2 regions of the Achromobacter sp. FW305-C-13 genome follow, and region 1 is predicted to be linked to the other one. Evidence: predicted binding sites of a transcription regulator. Region 1 holds the regulator's gene; the other holds the start of a gene.
The links. The regulator LexA, encoded in region 1, represses DNA repair genes until DNA is damaged. The targets are predictions, from matches to a motif close to ACTGTATNNNNATACAGT.
Positions count from the first base shown of each region.

Region 1 (10,615 bases):
TACACCGTGAACGACTCGCCGCAGCCGCAGGTCGCCTTTTCGTTGGGGTTGCGGAACTTGAAACCTTCGTTCAGGCCTTCGCGGGCGTAGTCCAGCTCGGTGCCATCCAGGTAAGCCAGGCTCTTCGGGTCAATGAAGACCTTCACGCCGAAGCTTTCGAACACGGCGTCTTCCGGCGCCGAGTCGTCCACGTATTCCAACTTGTAGGCCATGCCGGAGCAGCCCGTCGTCCTAACGCCGAGCCGCAAGCCAATACCCTTTCCGCGCTTCTGCAAGTAGCGCCCGATATGGGTGGCAGCCTGTTGGGTCAGGGTAACGGACATGATCAGCCTGCCACCGCTTCGGCCGGAACCGAGTGCTTTTCTTTGTAGTTCTGCACCGCGGCCTTGATCGCGTCTTCGGCCAGGATGGAACAGTGAACCTTGACCGGCGGCAATGCCAGTTCTTCGGCGATCTGCGTGTTGCGGATGTTCATCGCTTGGTCCAGCGTCTTGCCCTTGACCCATTCGGTCACGAGCGAGCTGGAAGCGATGGCCGAACCGCAGCCGTAGGTCTTGAAGCGCGCGTCTTCGATCACGCCGGCTTCATTCACCTTGATCTGCAGCTTCATGACGTCGCCACAGGCGGGTGCGCCGACCATGCCGGTACCGACCGACTCGTCCGACTTGTCGAACGAACCGACGTTGCGCGGGTTTTCGTAGTGATCCAGAACTTTGGTGCTGTAAGACATGTTATTTCTCCACGTATTTCTTGGCGCGGGCGCTTAGTGCGCGGCCCACTGCACGGTGTTCAAGTCAACGCCTTCCTTGGCCATTTCCCAAAGCGGCGACATGTCGCGCAGCTTGCCCACGCGGCTCTTGAGCAATTCAATGGCGAAGTCCACTTCCTTTTCGGTGGTGAAGCGGCCCAGGGTGAAACGGATAGAGCTGTGCGCCAACTCGTCGTTGCGGCCCAGGGCGCGCAGCACGTAGGACGGCTCCAGGCTGGCCGAGGTGCAGGCCGAACCGCTGGACACGGCCAGTTCCTTGATCGCCATGATCAGGGACTCGCCTTCGACGTAGTTGAAGCTGACATTCAAGTTGTGCGGAACGCGCTGGTCCATGTCGCCGTTGAGGTAGACCTCTTCGATTTGCGACAGGCCATTCCAGAGACGATCGCGCAACATGCGGATGCGCTCGTTCTCGGTGCCCATTTCTTCACGGGCCAGGCGGAACGCTTCGCCCATGCCGACGATCTGGTGCGTGGCCAGCGTGCCCGAGCGGAAACCGCGCTCGTGGCCGCCGCCGTGCATTTGCGCTTCGATGCGGATGCGCGGCTTGCGGCGAACATACAGCGCGCCGATGCCCTTGGGGCCATAGGTCTTGTGCGCCGAGAACGACATCAGGTCGACCTTCAGCTTTTGCAGGTCGATTTCCACCTTGCCCGTCGCCTGAGCGGCGTCCACGTGGAAGATGATGCCCTTTTCACGGCAGATCTCGCCCAGCGTCTCGATATCCTGGACCACGCCGATCTCGTTGTTCACCATCATCACCGACACCAGCACGGTATCGGGGCGCAGCGCGGCCTTGAAGGTATCCAGGTCGATCAGGCCATCGTCTTTCACATTCAGATACGTGACGTCGAAGCCTTGGCGTTCGAGCTCGCGACAGGTATCCAGCACCGCCTTGTGTTCGGTCTTGACGGTGATGATGTGCTTGCCGCGTTCCGCGTAGAAGTTCGCGGCGCCCTTGATGGCCAGGTTGTCGGATTCGGTGGCGCCAGAGGTCCAGACGATCTCGCGCGGGTCGGCGTTGACCAGCTTGGCAACTTCTTCGCGGGCGCGTTCAACGGCTTCTTCGGAATCCCAGCCGAACGAGTGGCTGCGCGATGCCGGGTTGCCGAAGTTCTCGTACAGCCAGGGCACCATCTTGTCCACGACGCGGGGGTCGACGGGCGTCGTGGCCGAATAGTCAAAATAAATCGGGCGGGTGGTCATATCTACAACTCCTGATACTGCTTATACGGTGGCATTGGCGGCGACGGTCGTGGTCGGGGCGTTGGCGGCGGCATTCGTGCCCCCTACCCGATTCACACGTACCGCGCAGGCCTGCGCTTGATTGTTGGCTTCCTGCAATTGGCGCACGCGCTGCTGATCAACCAGATCTTGCAGGGACACCGAATCCAGGTAATCGACCATCTTGCGATTCAACGTGGCCCAGAGTTCGTGCGTCATGCACTTGCCCGGCTTGCCGTCGTTGCCGCTCGTACAGTCCCGTTTGCCGCCACAGCTCGTGGCGTCCAGCGGCTCATCGACCGCGAAGATGATGTCGGCAACGGTCACGTTGCGCGCAAGGCGTGCAAGCGAATAACCGCCGCCCGGGCCGCGCACGCTGTCCACGAGTTCGTGGCGACGCAGTTTCCCGAACAGCTGTTCCAGATAGGAAAGCGAAATATTCTGACGCTGGCTGATGGCCGCAAGAGTGACCGGGCCGCTATGCTGCCGCATAGCCAGATCGATCATGGCAGTCACGGCGAAACGCCCTTTGGTAGTTAGCCGCATGGTGGGTTCCCTGTGATTCGGCAATGGCCGCCAGCGAATCCAGCGGTCAATACCCGAGTAATTGGCTCAAGTATAGCCTATTCCCGACTAATTTGGTATGGCTCCCGGCTAGAAAAAACCGCGCATTTGCGCGGTTTTTTCACTGCCAAGTACGCCGAGAGCCGCTCAGCGGGCGGCTCTACGGCCTAGACGGTCACGCCGCCTGGTACTGGGTAGCGCGCTTACGGACCAGTTCAAGAACACCCTGACAGGCGTCTTCCAGATAATCGAGCACCTTGCCGAAACCATCGGCGCCGCCATAGTACGGGTCAGGCACGGTGGCCTCCTCGAACTCATTGGCAAAGCGCATCAGCAGCATCAATTTGTGCTGATAGGTTTTGGGGCACTGCTGCTGCATGGCGGACAGATTGTCCCAGTCCATGGCGAGGATAAGATCAAAGTCGCGGAAATCTTCCGCGGTGACCTGACGCGCCTCACAGTGCGTGATCTCGTAGCCGCGCTTACGCGCCGCAGCCTGCGCCCGGGCATCAGGCGCCTCGCCGATATGAAACGCGTGCGTGCCCGCGGAGTCGATGCGAACAACATCGCCCAAACCCGCGTCGTTCACCAAATGGCGAAACACGCCCTCTGCGCTCGGCGAGCGACAGATATTGCCCATGCAAACGAAAAGTACCTTGGTCATCATGGAAGTAAGTGTGCGGGAAAACCCGAGATAAGGCAAGCTTTTTTTGCAATTATCCGATTGGATAAGGGCTGCCGAATATCCGGACTATTGCCATTGAAATCAATGAGTTAAGCGGATATTCAGTCGCAGGAAACAGGCTCGGATCCCGGGGATTCACGAAGATTGTGAAGCCGCAATTGCAACATTGCGGGTTTTACATATTTTCAGGTAGGCGTCAGCAAACAGACACGTTTTGATACGTGCTTTGCTACACCGCCCCATCCAGAAGCACCCGTTGCTTCAAGGCCGTCAAGGCATCGCGGGCGGCAGCGGCCTGCTCGAACTCCAGGTTCCGGGCATGGTCCATCATCAGCTTTTCCAGGCGCTTGAGTTCGCGCGCCAGGGCCTTTTCGTCCTTCAGGAATTCCGCCGGCACGGCAGCTTCCAGCGCATCGTGCTGAACCGGGGCGACGATGCCGTCGATCAGTTCGCGCACCGCTTTCTGCACCCCGCGGGCCGTAATGCCGTTGTCGATGTTGAATTGCAGCTGCTTGGCGCGGCGACGGCTGGTTTCCTCCATTGCGCGCTGCATCGAATCCGTAATGCGGTCGGCGTACAGGATGGCGTGGCCGTTCAGATTGCGCGCCGCGCGGCCAATGGTCTGGATCAGGCTGCGCTCGGAACGCAGGAAACCTTCCTTGTCCGCGTCCAGGATGGCCACCAGCGACACTTCGGGGATGTCCAGCCCTTCACGCAGCAGGTTGATCCCTACCAGCACGTCGAACGTGCCCAGGCGCAGGTCGCGCAGGATTTCCACGCGTTCCACCGTGTCGATGTCGGAGTGCAGATAGCGCACCTTCACCCCGTGCTCGCTCAGGAAGTCCGTCAGGTCTTCCGCCATGCGCTTGGTCAGGGTGGTGACCAGCACACGCTCGCCCAGCGACACGCGCGCCTTGATCTGGCCCAGCAGGTCGTCCACCTGGGTGCGGGCCGGCAACACCTCAACCAAGGGATCGACGAGCCCCGTGGGCCGTACGACCTGCTCGACCACATTGTCCGCGTGCTCTTTCTCGTAGGCGGCCGGCGTGGCCGACACGAAAACGCACTGGCGCATCCGCGTTTCGAATTCCTCGAGCTTGAGCGGCCGGTTATCCAGCGCCGACGGCAGGCGAAAGCCGTACTGCACCAGGGTTTCCTTGCGCGAGCGGTCGCCGCGGTACATGCCGCTCAGCTGCCCGATGGTGACGTGGCTTTCGTCGATGAACATCAACGCGTCCGACGGCAGGTAATCGATCAGCGTGGGCGGAGGATCCCCCGGCGCCGCGCCGGACAGGTGCCGCGAGTAGTTTTCGATGCCCTTGCAGAAACCCAGCTCCTGCAGCATCTCCAGGTCGAACCGGGTGCGTTGCTCCAGCCGTTGCGCCTCGACCAGATGGCCATCATCGACGAAGCGCTTGACGCGTTCGCGCAGCTCTTCCTTGATGGTCTCGATGGCGCGCAGGACGGTGTCGCGCGGGGTCACATAGTGCGAGCCGGGGTAAACGGTGAACCGCGGCAGCTTCTGGCGGATGCGGCCGGTCAGCGGGTCGAAGAGCTCCAGGCTTTCGATCTCGTCGTCAAACAGCGTCAGGCGCAGGGCGAGTTCGGCACTTTCCGCCGGAAAGATGTCGATGGTCTCGCCACGCACCCGGAACACGCCGCGGGTGAATTCCGCGTCGTTGCGCGTGTACTGCATCGCCACCAGGCGGGCCAGGATCTCGCGGCGGGAAATCTGGTCCCCGCTACGCAGGATCAGCACCATCGCGTGATAGTCGCCCGGGTTACCAATACCGTAGATGCACGACACCGTGCCCACGATGATTGTGTCCCGACGCTCCAAGAGGCTCTTGGTGGCCGACAGCCGCATCTGCTCGATGTGTTCATTGATGGACGAATCCTTTTCAATGAACAGGTCGCGCGTGGGCACGTAGGCCTCGGGCTGGTAGTAATCGTAGTAAGAGACGAAATACTCGACGGCGTTCTTCGGGAAGAACTCCCGCATTTCAGCGTAGAGCTGCGCCGCCAGCGTCTTATTAGGGGCCAGTACCAAGGCGGGCCGCCCCATCCGGGCGATCACGTTGGCCATGGTGTAGGTCTTGCCCGATCCCGTCACGCCCAGCAGCGTCTGGAACATGAGGCCATCTTCGACCCCCTGCGTCAGGCCGTCGATGGCCGCGGGCTGGTCGCCTGCAGGAGGATAAGGCTGATAAAGCTGAAATGGGCTGTCCGGATACTCGACGAATCCGGGCTTCACTTCCCGCCCCGGCAGGGGCGCAGCCGATGCCGACGCCGCCGTCAGATCCGCAGCGAGATCATCATTCAGATCTCCCGCGCTGCTCGGGTCTATTGGGCTCTTGGGCATGCTAGACTGTTCCAGGGTAAACCCCCCATTATCCACAGCACACCGTACTGCGTCCACCCATCCTCATCAGAGTCCCATGAGCAACCTTTTCGATTCCGTCGAACTCGCGCCGCGCGACCCCATTCTTGGTCTGAACGAACAATTCAACGCGGATACGCGTCCCGGTAAAGTCAACCTGGGCGTGGGCGTGTACTACGACGATCAGGGACGGATCCCCCTGCTGGGCGCCGTACGCAAAGCCGAAACCGCCCGCATCGAGGCCGCCGCCGCACGCGGCTACCTGCCGATCGAAGGCATCGCCGGCTACAACCAGGGCGCTCAAGCGCTGCTGCTGGGCAAAGAATCCCCGTTGGCCGCCGCCGGCCGCGTTCTGACCACCCAGGCTCTGGGCGGCACGGGCGCGCTGAAGATCGGCGCCGACTTCCTGCGCCAGTTGCTGCCGACCTCCAAGGTCCTGATCAGCAACCCCAGCTGGGAAAACCACCGCGCCCTGTTCGAGCGCGCTGGCTTCGAAGTCGGCACCTACTCGTACTACGACGCCACCACCCGCGGCCTGAATTTCGACGCCATGCTGGCGGACCTGAAGGCCGCACCGGCCAAGACCGTCGTCGTGCTGCACGCGTGCTGCCATAACCCGACCGGCGTGGACCCCACCGCCGACCAGTGGAAGCAGATCGCCGCCGTCGTGAAGGAAAACAATCTGGTCCCGTTCCTCGACATCGCCTACCAGGGCTTTGGCGAAGGCTTGACGGAAGACGCCTCGGTCGTGCGCCTGTTCGCCGACCTGGACATGACCATGTTCATCAGCTCGTCGTTCTCGAAGTCGTTCTCGCTGTACGGCGAACGCGTGGGCGCACTGACGGTCGTGGCTGGCAGCAAGGAAGAAGCCACCCGCGTGCTGAGCCAGTTGAAGCGCGTCATCCGCACCAACTACTCCAACCCGCCCACCCATGGCGGCACGGTGGTGTCGACGGTGCTGAACACGCCGGAACTCTTCGCCATGTGGGAAGAAGAACTGGCCGGCATGCGCGACCGCATCCGCCTGATGCGCAAGCAACTGGTCGAGAAGATCAAGGAACACGGCGGCAAGCAGGACTTCAGCTTCGTCCTGCAGCAACGCGGCATGTTCTCGTATTCGGGCCTGACCGCCGCGCAAGTGGATCGCCTGCGTGAAGAACACGGCGTCTACGCCGTTTCCAGCGGCCGCATCTGCGTCGCCGCCCTGAACAGCGGCAACATCGACAAGGTTGCCGCCGGCATCGCCGCCGTGCTGTAACCCAGAGCTTGGGCCATCTGGCCTGATTGCTGAAAAACGGAGCCTTCGGGCTCCGTTTTGCTGAAGGGGCCCTGGACTGGCTTGCTTTTTTGCGCTACGTCCCCCAGAATGGCGCTGTATATATGTACAGTCCGCTCGCACCGGATCATCGCCATGGCCAGCAAACTTACAGATCGCCAGCAACAAATCCTGGACCTCATCCGGCAAACCGTCACGCGCACCGGCTTCCCGCCGACGCGTGCCGAAATCGCCCAGGCCCTGGGTTTCCGTTCGCCCAACGCGGCGGAAGACCATCTCAAGGCATTGGCCCGCAAGGGCGCCATCGAGCTTACCGCCGGCGCCTCGCGGGGCATCCGCCTGAAGGACGGCGCCTCCGCCTCTTCGCAGGCTTCCCTGCCCATACCCTCGCTGGCGCAGCTGCTGCTGCCGCTGGTGGGCCGTGTCGCCGCCGGCAGCCCCATTCTTGCCGCTGAACACGTCGAACGCGAAGTGGGCGTCGACCCCCACCTGTTCGCGCAAGCGCCCGACTACCTGTTGAAGGTGCGCGGCATGAGCATGCGTGACGCCGGCATCCTCGAAGGGGATCTGCTGGCCGTGAAGAAGGCCTCTGAAGCCCGCAACGGCCAGATCGTCGTGGCCCGCCTGGGCGACGACGTCACCGTCAAGCGCCTGCAGCGCACCAACGGGCATATCGAGCTTCTGCCCGAAAACCCGGACTTCCAAACGATCGTGGTGGAAGCCGACCAGGAATTTGCACTGGAAGGCATTGCGGTTGGCCTGATCCGCACGCACGCGCTGCACTAGCCCGTCCTTCAAAGCCTCTGGCGCCAACGCGCCCTTGGCGCAAAAGAAAAACCCCGCCGCAGCGGGGTTTTTCATTGGGCGCCCTCTTTCGAAGGCGCCCTTGGGGTCGTGATCAGTGCTTGAGCACCGGATCGGTCGAACCCGGCTCAGCCGGCTTGGCCACCAGGGGCTCCTTTACCGCTTCTTCCTCAGCCAGCGGCTCAGGCAGACGTTCCAGGGCCAGTTCGAGCACCTTGTCGATCCAACGGACCGGCACGATCTCAAGGTGGTTCTTGACGTTGTCCGGGATCTCCGCCAAGTCCTTGACGTTTTCTTCCGGGATCAAGACCGTCTTGATGCCGCCACGGTGCGCAGCCAGCAGCTTTTCCTTCAGGCCGCCGATCGGCAGCACTTCGCCGCGCAGCGTGATCTCGCCGGTCATGGCAACATCGGCACGCACCGGGATGCGCGACAAAGCCGAAACCATGGCGGTCGTGATCGCGATACCCGCGGACGGACCGTCCTTGGGGGTCGCGCCTTCCGGCACGTGCACGTGCATGTCGTGCTTCTCGAAGACGCTGTCAGCAAACCCCAGACGGCGGGCACGCGAGCGCACCACCGTACGAGCCGCCTCGACCGACTCCTTCATCACATCGCCGAGCGAACCGGTGCGCTGGATGACGCCCTTGCCGGGCATGTCCGCGACTTCGATCGTCAGCAGGTCGCCACCGACTTCCGTCCACGCCAGGCCGGTCACCTGACCGATCTGGTTTTCCTTTTCGGCCATGCCGAAGGTGTAGCGGCGCACGCCCAGGTAGTCGCTCAGGTTTTCACCCGTGACATTGACCGGCTTGACCTCAAAGGTCTTGCCTTCGGCCTTGGCGCGATCGGTCTGGGTCAGCAATTGCTTGATGACCTTGCGGCAGATCTTGCCCACTTCGCGTTCGAGCGCACGCACACCGGCTTCGCGGGTGTAGTAGCGCACGATGTCGCGCAGCGCGGAATCGTCCACCGTCAGCTCGCTGTCCTTCACGCCGTTGTTCTTCATCAGCTTGGGCAGCAGATGGTCGCGGCCGATATGGATCTTTTCCTCTTCCGTGTAACCGGACAGGCGGATCACTTCCATACGGTCGAGCAGCGCCGGCGGAATGTTCAGCGTGTTGCTGGTGGCCACGAACATGACGTCCGACAGGTCGAAGTCGACTTCGATGTAGTGGTCCTGGAACGTGTGGTTCTGTTCCGGATCCAGCACTTCGAGCAGCGCGGACGAGGGGTCGCCACGGAAATCCATGCCCAGCTTGTCGATTTCATCAAGCAGGAACAGCGGATTGCGCACACCGACCTTCGACATGTTCTGGACGATCTTGCCCGGCATGGAGCCGATGTACGTCCGGCGGTGGCCACGGATCTCGGCCTCGTCGCGAACGCCGCCCAAGGCCATGCGCACGAACTTGCGGTTCGTCGCCTTGGCAATGGACTGGCCCAGGGAGGTCTTACCCACGCCCGGAGGTCCAACCAGGCACAGGATCGGGGCCTTCACCTTGTCCACGCGCTGTTGCACGGCAAGATACTCGAGGATGCGTTCCTTGACCTTTTCCAGACCGTAGTGGTCGTTGTCCAGCACCGTCTCGGCATTGGCGATCGAGTTGTTGATCTTGCTCTTCTTCCTCCAGGGGAGGTTGATGAGCGTATCGATGTAGTTGCGCACCACGGTGGCTTCGGCCGACATGGGCGACATCAGCTTGAGCTTCTTGAGCTCGGCATCGGCCTTCTTGCGCGCCTCTTTGGGCATGTGGGCAGCGATGATCTTCTTTTCAAGCTCTTCGATGTCCGCGCCCTCTTCGCCTTCGCCCAACTCCTTCTGAATGGCCTTGACCTGCTCATTCAGGTAGTAGTCGCGTTGGCTCTTTTCCATCTGCTTCTTCACGCGGCCGCGAATCCGCTTCTCGACCTGGAGGATGTCGATTTCGGTTTCGAGCTGGGTAAGCAGACCTTCAAGGCGCTCGGACGTGCCGACGATCTCGAGCATCTTCTGTTTCTGCTCGAGCTTCAGCGGAAGATGCGCGGCGATCGTGTCGGCCAGGCGACCGGCATCATCGATGCCAGCCAACGAGGTCAGGATCTCCGGGGGGATCTTCTTGTTGAGCTTTACGTATTGTTCGAACTGGGCAACGATCGCGCGGCGCAACGCCTCGGTCTCGGAGCCCTGCATGGCGTCCGGCTCGATCGGCGTCACCTGGCAGGTGAAGTGCGAATCGGCGTCTTCAATGCTGTTGATGCGGGCACGTTGGGTACCTTCGACCAGCACCTTGACGGTGCCGTCGGGCAGCTTGAGCATTTGCAGGATGCCGGCTACGCAACCAATCTCGTAGACGTCTTCGGGGGTGGGGTCATCTTTGCCGGCGGACTTTTGGGCCACGAGCATGATGCTTTTGCCCGCTTCCATCGCAACCTCGAGCGCGCGAATAGAGCGCGGACGGCCGACGAACAGCGGGATGACCATGTGCGGGAACACCACGACATCGCGAAGTGGGAGCAGGGGCAGGTCGATCGGGTCGGAAGGCAGGGTCTGGCTGGCAGACATAGGAGGTTCCTCGGTATGACTCGGCGTATCGGGGACAGGAGGCCCGGGTATACCCCGAGCTATCCACGTCAGTTACGTCTGTTATGGGAACAATAGCCGAAAATTCAAGATCCCGGCGGCCCGATAAACAAAAGGCAAAAAAAAATGCCCCTGCGGGCCGCCAGGAAGGAAAAAAACCCGTTACAGGAACGGGTTTTTTTGAAATATCAGGCTGCGGCGTCGCGGACTTCTCCGCGGTCCGGCTTTTCCGTTTCGCCGGCTTCGTCGGCGTAGATCAGCAGGGGCTTGCCTTCACCTTCAATGGCGTTCTCGTCCACCACGACACGCTTGACGTTGCCTTGGGACGGCAACTCGTACATGGTGTCCAG
Region 1 covers NZ_JBYSYN010000001.1:592,585-603,199, reverse strand. The annotation lists gene iscA (iron-sulfur cluster assembly protein IscA) at 1-323, opposite strand, end outside; gene iscU (Fe-S cluster assembly scaffold IscU) at 326-730, opposite strand; gene AC3WMU_RS02835 (IscS subfamily cysteine desulfurase) at 764-1,975, opposite strand; gene iscR (Fe-S cluster assembly transcriptional regulator IscR) at 1,997-2,539, opposite strand; gene AC3WMU_RS02825 (low molecular weight protein-tyrosine-phosphatase) at 2,733-3,224, opposite strand; gene uvrB (excinuclease ABC subunit UvrB) at 3,472-5,604, opposite strand; gene AC3WMU_RS02815 (amino acid aminotransferase) at 5,681-6,880, shown strand; gene lexA (transcriptional repressor LexA) at 7,034-7,684, shown strand; gene lon (endopeptidase La) at 7,797-10,247, opposite strand; gene clpX (ATP-dependent Clp protease ATP-binding subunit ClpX) at 10,454-10,615, opposite strand, start outside.

Region 2 (10,615 bases), 450 kb from region 1:
AGGATGGATACACGAGTCTCGGATCTGGCCGCGCTGCGCGGCTTCGTCGACCGTCACCCGCGGCTGTTCGTACTGACGGGGGCGGGCGTCAGCACTGACTCCGGCATCCCCGACTACCGCGATACCGAAGGCGAATGGAAGCGCAAGCCGCCCATGACGCTGCAGACCTTCATGGGCGACGACCTGGCGCGTGCCCGCTATTGGGCCCGCAGCATGGTCGGCTGGCGCCGTTTCGGCAGCGTCAAGCCCAATGATTCGCACCGCGCGCTGGCGCGGCTGGAGTCGCGCGGCCACGTCACCGTGCTGGTCACGCAAAACGTCGATGGCCTGCACGAAGCGGCGGGCAGCCGCGAAGTCGTGGACCTGCATGGCCGGCTGGACGAGGTGCGTTGCATGAACTGCGACTGGCGCGGCGGCCGCCAGCCGTGGCAAGAGGCGCTTCTGCAGGGCAACCCGGAATGGACGTCGCTGGACGCCACGGATGCGCCCGATGGCGACGCCGACCTCGAGGGCGAGGATTTCTCGCGGTTCACCGTGCCGCCTTGTCCGCGCTGCGGCGGCATCGTCAAGCCGGACGTGGTCTTCTTCGGTGAAACCGTGCCCCGCGATCGCGTGGACCGGGCCAATGCCGGCCTGATGAGCGCCGACGCAGTGCTGGTCGTCGGCTCGTCGCTGATGGTGTATTCAGGCTACCGTTTCGTGACCGCGGCGTCCCGTAACGGCATGCCGATCGCCGCCATCAACCTGGGCCGCACGCGGGCCGATCCGCTGCTGACCCTGAAGGTGGAACAGCCCTGTGCGGTGGCGTTGGATGCCTTATAGGCACGCTTTTTGCCGGCCGGTTTTTGACCGGTCTAAGCAAGTGCTTGCCCCGTAAGGGATTTTTCGCTCTGTTACAGACCTTTCCATAGGGTTGTCCACAGGAACTGTGGATAATTCCTAGGGATAACCCCCATTTTTTACGTCTCTAGCGGCTCAAGCCCGTCGCCCAGCAACGCCTTGCGGGCGGCGTGCCAGCTGCCGGCATCCGGCGCATACAGCAGCCCGCCCGTGCGATGCGTGGGCTTGTAGGGCGAGCCGTCAAAGCGCGCGGCGTACCCACCGGCTTCCCGGTGCAGCAGCCAGCCCGCCGCATGGTCCCAGGCCGTCAGCTGGTTGTACAGCGCGATATGGCAATGGCCGGCTGCCAGCATCCGGTATTCATGGGCGGCGCAGCGCAGCGATGCGGTGCTGCCCAGGCGCGACAGGTTGCTATTGACGGTGGTGCGCAACGGTTCGGGCAGGGCGCCCGTGGCGATCAGGCCATCCATGTCTTCGGGCGGCGCCGGGCTGGCGACTGCCAGCGGGGCCTGCCGGCCGTTCTCGTATTCCATCCAGGCGCCTTCGCCGCGCACGGCCAGCGCGCTGTCGCGGTTGACGGGGTCGTAGATCACGCCCGCGATGACATCGCCGCGATGGCAGGCCGCGATCATCATGCCGAACAGGGGCAAGCCAGCCACATAGTTGCGGGTGCCGTCGATGGGGTCGATCAAAAAGGCCAGGTCGGCGTCGACCAGCATGTTCAGCAGGGCGGGATTGCGCGCGGAGGCCTCTTCGCCGATCAGTACGGCGCCGGGGTGCAGCTTGGCCAGGCGGGCGGCGATCAGGCGTTCAGCCGCCTCGTCCGCGTCGGTCACCAGGTCGCGCGGCGAACTCTTGCCCCGCACCGAGCCTTCCGGCAGGTTGCGATAGCGCGGCATGACCTCCGCAAGGGCGGTTTCGGCTAGCACGACGGCAAGCTTGCGGGTGTCCTCGCGGGTAAAAGTTCTGCTCATACTGACTCATCCAGGGAACGCGCAAATCTATCACGCCTGAGCGGCATTTGATCGTGTTTTGCAAGTCACTGGAATGAAAGGACTTTTTCCGGCTATGCAGGAGTTATCTGCCGGGTTGTCCACAGTTGGTGGGGATAAGCGGGCCGAAACCCGCTTATCCCTTAGGACGCCGCGCCGCCCCCTCGGGGGGCAGCAAGCACGCGTAGCGTGCGCGGCGTGGGGGCCGCACCGCCGCAGGGCCGCCCCAAGGCGGTGCCGCCCCCTCGGGGGGCAGCAAGCACGCGTAGCGTGCGCGGCGTGGGGGCCTTTTCTCTTAGCCCAAGTCGACGCACAAGTATTTGATCTCGAGGTATTCCTCGATACCGTACTTGGAGCCTTCGCGGCCCAGGCCGGATTGCTTCACACCGCCGAACGGGCCGACTTCGTTGGAGATCAAGCCGGTGTTGATGCCGACGATGCCGTACTCCAGCGATTCCGACACGCGCCAGATGCGGGCGTAGTCGCGGGTGAAGAAGTAGGCGGCCAGGCCGAAGATGGTGTCATTCGCCATGCCGATGACTTCTTCTTCCGTTTCAAAGCGGAACAGCGGGGCCACCGGGCCGAAGGTTTCTTCGGTCGCGAAGCGCATCGACTGGGTCACGTCGCGCACCACGGTCGGCTCGAAGAACGTGCCGCCCAGCGCATGCGGCTTGCCGCCAGCGATGACCTTGGCGCCGTGCGAGGTGGCGTCGGCGATGTGTTCCTGCACCTTTTCCACGGCGCTGGCGTCGATCAGCGGACCTTGCGTCACGCCGTCGGCGAAGCCGTCGCCCACCTTCATGGCATTGACCTTGGCCACCAGGCGCTTGGCGATCTCTTCATACACGCCGGCCTGCACGTAGATGCGGTTGGCGCACACGCAGGTCTGGCCGGCGTTGCGGTACTTCGAGGCCAGGATGCCGTCCACGGCGCGGTCCAGGTCGGCGTCGTCGAACACGATGAAGGGCGCGTTGCCGCCCAGTTCCAGCGACAGCTTCTTGATGGTGGGCGCGCATTGCTCCATCAGCGTGCGGCCGACTTCCGTCGATCCGGTGAAGCTCAGCTTGCGCACGACCTCGCTCTCGCACAGCGCCGCGCCGATATCGCGCGAGCTGCCGGTGATGACGTGGAACACGCCGGCCGGCACGCCGGCTTCTTCGGCCAGCACGGCCAGCGCCAGCGCGGTCAGCGGGGTCTGCTGGGCGGGCTTGACGACCATGGTGCAGCCAGCGGCAAGCGCCGGGCCGACCTTGCGGGTGATCATGGCGGCCGGGAAGTTCCACGGCGTGATGGCGGCGGTGACGCCGATGGGCTGCTTCAATGCCAGCAAGCGCTGGCCGGCCTTCGGGCTTTGCAGCACGTCGCCGTCGATGCGCTTGGCTTCTTCGGCGAACCATTCCAGGAACGAGGCAGCGTAGGCGATTTCGCCGGCGGCTTCGGTCACGGGCTTGCCCTGTTCGGACGTCATGATGGCGGCCAGGTCTTGCTGGTTCTGCATCATCAACTGCGCCCACTTCAGCAGGATCGCGGCGCGTTCCTTGCCCGTCTTGGCGCTCCAGGCCGGCAGCGCGGCTTGGGCGCTGGCGATGGCCTGTTCGGTTTCCTTGCGGCCCAGCTTGGGCACGGACACGATGGTCTTGCCGGTGGAGGGATTGTCCACCGGGATCGATGCGCCGTTGCCGGCGCCTACCCACTTGCCGTCGATGTAGCAGGCGTCGCGCAGCAGTTCAGGGCGCGACAGGGGATGGGTCAAAGCGGTCATTATCGGAGTCTCCTTGAATGAAATGCAGCAGGGCCAGGAAACGGCTGCGGGCGTGGCGGTAAACCGCAACACGCCCGCAATTGCCATGCCTGCCCAACCGAAGATCGGGTGTTCAGGCCCTGGGCATCAGGCGGCCAGCGCCTCGGACAGGATAACCAGTGCGCGGTCGAATTGCGCGTCGGGAATGGTCAGCGGGTACAGGAAGCGCAGCACGTTGCCGTACACGCCGCAGCTCAGCAGGATCAGGCCTTGCTCGAGCGCGCGCGCTTGCACGCGCTTGACGGCTTCAGCGTCCGGCTTGCCGTTGGCGTCGTTCAGTTCCAGCGCCACCATCGAGCCCAGGCCACGCACGTCGGCGATGCCCGCCACCTTGCCACGCAGGCCTTCCAGATGGGCGCGCAGCTTGTCGCCCAGCACGGTTGCGCGTTCGCACAGCTTTTCTTCGGCGATCACGTCCAGCACGGCATGTGCGGCGGCGACTGCCAGCGGGTTGCCGGCGTACGTGCCGCCCAGGCCGCCCGCGGCCGGGCCGTCCATGACGTCGGCGCGGCCGACCACGCCCGAGATCGGGAAGCCGCCGCCCAGGCTCTTGGCCATCGTGATGATGTCTGCCTGCACCGAGTGGTGTTCCATCGCGAACAGCTTGCCGGTGCGGCCGAAGCCCGTTTGCACTTCGTCGGCGATCAGCAGGATGCCGTGCTCGTCGCAAAGCTTGCGCAGGGCGGTCATCAGTTCAGGCGGGGTGATGTTGAAGCCGCCTTCGCCTTGCACCGGTTCGATGATGATCGCAGCCACGCGCTTGGGATCGATGTCGCACTTGAACAGCAGGTCCAGCGCCTTGAGCGAATCCGCCACGGTGATGGACTGGGTGCCGTTGGGGAACGGCACGTGGTAGATGTCGCCCGGCATCGGGCCGAACGACAGCTTGTAGGGGGCGACCTTGCCGGTCAGCGCCATGCCCAGCATGGTGCGGCCGTGGAACGAACCCGAAAAGGCGATGACGCCCGAACGGCCGGTGGCCGAGCGTGCGATCTTGATGGCGTTTTCAACGGCTTCGACGCCGGTCGTGAAGAACGCGGTCTTCTTCAGGCCGTCGATGGGGGCCAGGCGGTTGATGCGTTCGGCCAGCGAGATGTAGCCTTCGTACGGCACGATCTGATAGGCCGTGTGCGTGAAGTTGTCCAGCTGGGCGGACACGGCGGCCTTGACCTTGGGGTGCAGGTGGCCGGTGTTCAGCACGGCGATGCCGCCCGCGAAATCGATGTATTCCTTGCCGTTGGCGTCCCACAGCGTGGCGTTTTCGGCGCGCACCGCGTAGAAGTCGCACATGACGCCGACGCCACGCGGGGTGGCCAAGGAACGGCGGGTATTCAGGTCCTGATTCTTCATCTCTGCCTCGGGGAACGTGGTGGGCGGGAAAAACCTTATTTAATGCTACGATGGCCCCATTTGTGGGAACCACTTTAATAAAACAGGTAGAACCAATTGCGGTCCATTGTAGGTGACTTGCTGCTGCTGCGTTTGGCCGATGGGGCGAACGAGCCGATGAACAAGCGGCTGTACCGCGGCATCCGCGAAGCGATCCTGGACGGCGCCATCGCCGCGGACTCGCGCCTGCCGGCTTCGCGCGACCTGGCTGCCGAACTCGGCATCGCCCGCAATACCGTGGTGCATGTCTACAGCCAGCTGCTGGCCGAAGGCTATACGCGCAGCCGCCAGGGCAACGGCACCTTCGTCAACGCTTCGGTGCCGGATTCCTACCTGGCCAGCGGCCGCCGGCTGCGCCAGCCGCCGAAGTCGCAGCCGGGCCCGGCCTTGTCGCCGCGCGGCGCGGCCATCGTGGATGGCGTGTCGGCCTCGCCCTACCAATGGGGCGCCTTCATGCCCGGCGTGCCCGACCTGACCGAGTTCCCGCACAAGAAATTCGGCCGCATCTTCAGTTCGCTATGGCGCAACCCGTCGCCCGATCTGCTGACCTATGCCTACGGCGGCGGCCTGCCGGCGCTGCGCGAGGCGCTGGCCCAGCATCTGGCGCTGACGCGCTCCATCGACTGCGACCCTGAACAGATCATCATCACCGAAGGCTCGCACCAGGCCATCGACCTGACGACCCGCATCCTGGGCGAAGCCGGCGAGACCGCCTGGGTCGAAGACCCGGGCTATTGGGGCGCCCGCACCATCCTGCAGGCCAATGGCCTGCATACCGTGCACCTGCCGGTCGATGAAGAAGGCATGCGCCTGCCGGACGCCGTGGGTACGCCACCGCGCTTCATCTTCGTGACCCCCTCGCACCAGTATCCGCTGGGCCCCGTCATGTCGCTGACCCGGCGCCGCCAATTGCTTGCCGTGGCGCGGCAATGTGGCAGCTGGATCATCGAAGACGATTACGACAGCGAATTCCGTTTCTCAGGCCGGCCCATCGCATCGCTGCTGGGCCTGGAGCCGGATGCGCCCGTCATCTACATGGGCACCTTCAGCAAGACCCTGTACCCGGGCCTGCGCGTCGGGTATCTGGTATTGCCCAAGCCGCTGACTGCGGCGTTCCAGGCGGCGCATGCAGAGCTCTACCGCGAGGGGCATCTGATGACGCACGCGGCGCTGGCGACGTTCATCGCCGAAGGCCATTACGCGGCTCATATCCGCCGGATGCGCATGCTGTATGGTCGGCGCCGCGCGATGCTGGTCAACCTGATCGAACGCCGGCTGGGTCCGGATTGGCTGCACCGCGACGCCAGCATGGCGGGCCTGCATCTGGTCCTGACCCTGCCGCCGGATATGGATGATTTGCGCGTGGTCGACGTGGCGCGCAGCAAAGGCGTGCTGACGCGCGCGTTGTCGCGGTACTACGTGAATGCGCAAGGGCGGCGGCCGGGCCTGCTGCTGGGCTACGCCTGTGTGCCCGAGCACGACATCGCGCGCAAGTTCGAAGTGCTGTTGGAAAGCCTGGCGGAAGTCGCTCGCAAGCCCGCAGCGGCCTGAACGCCAGCGTCGACACCGCGGCCTTAGAACGGCAGTAGCGCGGACGCGAATGCGGCGGCGTTGCGCATGCCCTGGTCTTCGAAATTGGTGTTGAACACGGCATGCGCCTGGGCGCTTTGCGTCGCCAGCCGCGAAAAGCGCTCTGCCAATTCGGCCAGTTCCTGTTCCGTGTATTCATACTGGAAGCGTCCCGACGAGGCCGTGCCGGATACGTTCCAGGCCGCGGCATTACGGCCGTGCAAGCGCAGCAGCGTCAGTTCGGGATGGCTGCTTTCCCAAACGGCGGGCACCGTGTTGTCAAAGCCCTGGGGAGCGTCGACCACGGTATGCACCACGCCCAGGTCGCGTTCGAACGCGAGCGTGTCCGCCGTGGCCGTCGGGGTCTCGAACCAGCTGTGGTGCCGGAATTCCACCGAGATCAGGTGTTCTTCCATGCGCCGCGCGCACTCGGCCACGTGCGCCCGGCCGCGCGCATCACGCCGGATCCAGGGCGGAAACTGGAAATGCACCGCGCCCAGCTTGCCCGGCATCCGCAGCGGCTCCAGCGCCATCTGGTAGCGGCGCCAGAGTTCGTCGCGCAGGTCTTCGGGCATCTGGCCGTGATAGATGACGGGGTCTGGCCAGTCGTCCAATTCGCGGCCGATGTCTGCGGGCAATGCAGCAAGCGGCGTCTGGTGGCCGGTAAACAGCCGGAACGCCTTGATGTTGAAGACAAAATCATCCGGTGTGCGTTGCGCCCACAGGTAGGCGTTTTCCGCGGAGGGCAGGGCGTAATAGCTGGAATCGACCTCGGCCATGGCAAAGCGCGACGCGTAGAACCGCAGCCGGGCCTCGGCGCTGCGGACGCCGGGCGGGTAGAAGCGACCGCAGGCCAGTAAGGTGGGATCGGTCCAGGAGGCGGTGCCGGTCAGGATGAGCATGGGAAAGGGCGGAGGGCGTGAAGGGGTGGGGTGGCCACGCTGCTATGATAGCTGGATATATAGCCAGTCATTTGGCCCGTGGCCGCGCATCGTGCGCGCGACGCCCCGGCGCGCCAAGCGGCCTCCTACGCGTCATGCCCGAACAGAATCCCGCCCCGTCAAACAGCCGCCCCGACCCCCTGGCCGACCTGAACCCCGCCCAGCGCGAAGCCGCCGAATTCGGCGTCAATGGCGCGCATGGCGCGTCGGGCGATGGAGGTCCCCTGCTGGTCATCGCCGGGGCGGGGTCGGGCAAGACCAATACGCTGGCCCACCGGGTGGCGCACCTGATCTTGAATGGCGCGGACCCGCAGCGCATGCTGCTGCTGACGTTTTCGCGCCGCGCCGCCCAGGAAATGGACCGCCGCGTGGGATCCGTCCTGCAGCGGGTCATGAACCTGCGCGGCTCGCAGCAGGCGCCGTCCTTGCCCTGGGCAGGCACTTTCCACGCCATCGGCGCGCGCCTCTTGCGCGACTGCGCGCTGCGTATCGGTTTGTCCGAAGCCTTCACCATTCATGACCGCGGCGATGCCGAAGACCTGATGGGCATGGTCCGGCACGAGCAAGGCCTGTCGTCCACCAAGTCGCGCTTTCCGTTGAAGGGCACCTGCCTGGCCATCTACTCGCGCGTGGTCAACAGCCAGACGCCGGTGGCTGACGTGCTGAAGACGTCCTTTCCCTGGTGCGCCCAATGGGAAGAAGAACTGAAGAACCTGTTCCGCGGCTATGTGGCCGCCAAGCAGGATCAGCAAGTGCTGGATTACGACGATCTGCTGCTGTATTGGGCCGAGATGATGTCCGACCCCGGCATCGCCGCCGACGTCGGCGCGCGCTTCGACCATGTGTTGGTGGACGAATACCAGGACACCAACCGGTTGCAGTCGGCCATCCTGCTGGCAATGAAGCCGGACGGCCGCGGGCTGACGGTGGTGGGCGACGATGCCCAGTCCATCTATTCCTTCCGCGCCGCCACCGTGCGCAACATCCTGGACTTCCCCAATCAGTTTCCCGAGCCGGCGCGCGTCATCACGTTGGACCGCAATTACCGTTCGACACAGCCCATCCTGAACGCGTCCAACGCCGTGATCGGGCTGGCGACGGAACGTTTCGCCAAAGACCTCTGGACCGACCGCGCCTCGTCGCAACTGCCCGAGCTGGTGACGGTCAGCGACGAAGCTGGGCAGGCGCGGTGGGTGGCCGACCAGGTGCTGGCCCAGCGCGAGGGCGGCGCCACACTGAAGTCGCAGGCGGCTCTGTTCCGCACGGCCAGCCACAGCGCCGCGCTGGAACTGGAACTGACCCGCCGCAATATTCCCTTCGTGAAGTTCGGCGGCCTGCGCTTCCTGGAAGCCGCGCATGTGAAAGACCTGCTGTCGCTCTTGCGTTGGGCTGAAAATCCGCGTGGCCGCATGGCGGGCTTCCGGGTGGCGCAACTGATGCCGGGCATTGGTCCGGCCACGGCGGGCAAGTTGATGGACGCCATGTCCGCATCCGCCGAACCGTTGCGCGCACTGCGCGAATTCAAGCCGGGGGCGGCGGCGCAGGAAGAGTGGGGCGCGTTCGCCGACACGTATGCGGCGCTGTGCGATCCCGCCCTGCGCTGGCCGGCCGACGTGGACCTGGCCCTGCGCTGGTACGCCGGCCAGCTGGAACGCCTGTATGACGATGCGCGCGTGCGAAAGACCGACCTGGACCAGTTGGTGCGGCTGGCGGCGGGCTACCCGTCGCGGGAACGGTTCCTGACCGAACTGACGCTGGATCCGCCCGACGCCACCAGCGACGAATCCGGCGCCCCGTCGCGCGACGAAGACTACATGATCCTGTCCACCATCCACTCAGCCAAGGGCCAGGAATGGAAGGCCGTCTATGTGCTGAACGTGGTGGACGGCTGCATCCCGTCCGACATGAGCACGGGCACCGCCGAAGAGATCGAGGAAGAGCGCCGCCTGCTGTACGTGGCCATGACCCGGGCCAAAGAGCGCTTGCAGCTGATCGTGCCGCAACGCTTCTATGTGCACCAGCAGACGGGCATGGGCGACCGCCACGTCTATGGTTCGCGCACGCGCTACATCACCAATGCCATGCTGCCGCTGTTTGACCATCTGCCCAAGCCGCCCGCGCTGCCTGATCTACCCGGCGGCCAGCCCAAGGAACCGCAGGCCCCCAGCATCGACGTGACCAAACGGGTCCGCAGTCTGTTTTCCTAGAGGCGGCGCGGGGCGCCCTCAAACCTTCACCGGCCCGAGCCTGGGCTATCATCGGCCGATACCCATAAGTTGTCCGGTAGGGATCGCATTGCCTGAGGTAGTCCATGTCCGCTGAAGAGAATTTCGCCGACGCCCACAAGGGCGAGGTGGTCGCGTCGATAGCCTATGTGAACGGGCGCCGCGATCGGGAAGTGCCCATCGACGAGGTGGGGCAGCACATTAGCCGGTACAACGGCCAGCCGCAGGGGCAGCCGCCCGGCATGCTGTGGATCGGCTTGCGCAATCCCACGCCGGAATTGCTGGCCAGGGTTACCGGAGAACTCGGCGCCTGCGGCAAGAACCAGGAAGAAATGTTGGAACCGCACCGGCGCCCGAAGATCATTGACTACGGCAATATGGTCCTCATCGTGACCATCACCGTCGAGGTCGAGGCCGAGCGCCCCATCTTCGGCGAGACCCAACTGCTGATCGGCGACGGCTTCCTGGTGACCGTGCGCCGTGGCGCAACGGCCGCCCACAGCCCCTTGCGTGAACGGTTGGAGGCGTCGCCCGACCTGCTCAAGCGCGGCAGCGACTACGTCGCGTCCGAGGTGCTGGACTGGTTGGTCGACCGCTATGTGGCCGCCGCCGGCAAGATCGAAAGCGTGGTGGAAGGCGCCGAGCAGAAACTGCTGATCCGCGGCGCCAAGGATTCCGACATCCGCAGGCTGTACCGCCAGCGCCGCGACCTGTTGCGCATCCACACCGTGGTGTCACCGATGGCCGAGATCTGCCGCCGGCTGGCGCGGGTCGAGATGTCGGCAGTGGACGAACACGCGCGCCCGTATTTCGGCGAGGTCGCCGACCGCGTGCTGCGCGTGGATGAGTTGTTCAATG
Region 2 covers NZ_JBYSYN010000001.1:138,905-149,519, forward strand. The annotation lists gene AC3WMU_RS00695 (NAD-dependent protein deacetylase) at 4-822, shown strand; gene AC3WMU_RS00700 (inositol monophosphatase family protein) at 960-1,814, opposite strand; gene AC3WMU_RS00705 (NAD-dependent succinate-semialdehyde dehydrogenase) at 2,128-3,594, opposite strand; gene gabT (4-aminobutyrate--2-oxoglutarate transaminase) at 3,721-4,983, opposite strand; gene pdxR (MocR-like pyridoxine biosynthesis transcription factor PdxR) at 5,080-6,573, shown strand; gene AC3WMU_RS00720 (DUF72 domain-containing protein) at 6,597-7,493, opposite strand; gene AC3WMU_RS00725 (ATP-dependent helicase) at 7,628-9,739, shown strand; gene AC3WMU_RS00730 (magnesium and cobalt transport protein CorA) at 9,844-10,615, shown strand, end outside.
Region 2: a site for LexA is predicted at 7,544-7,561, ahead of AC3WMU_RS00725 (ATP-dependent helicase). Genes of this name have one in related genera too.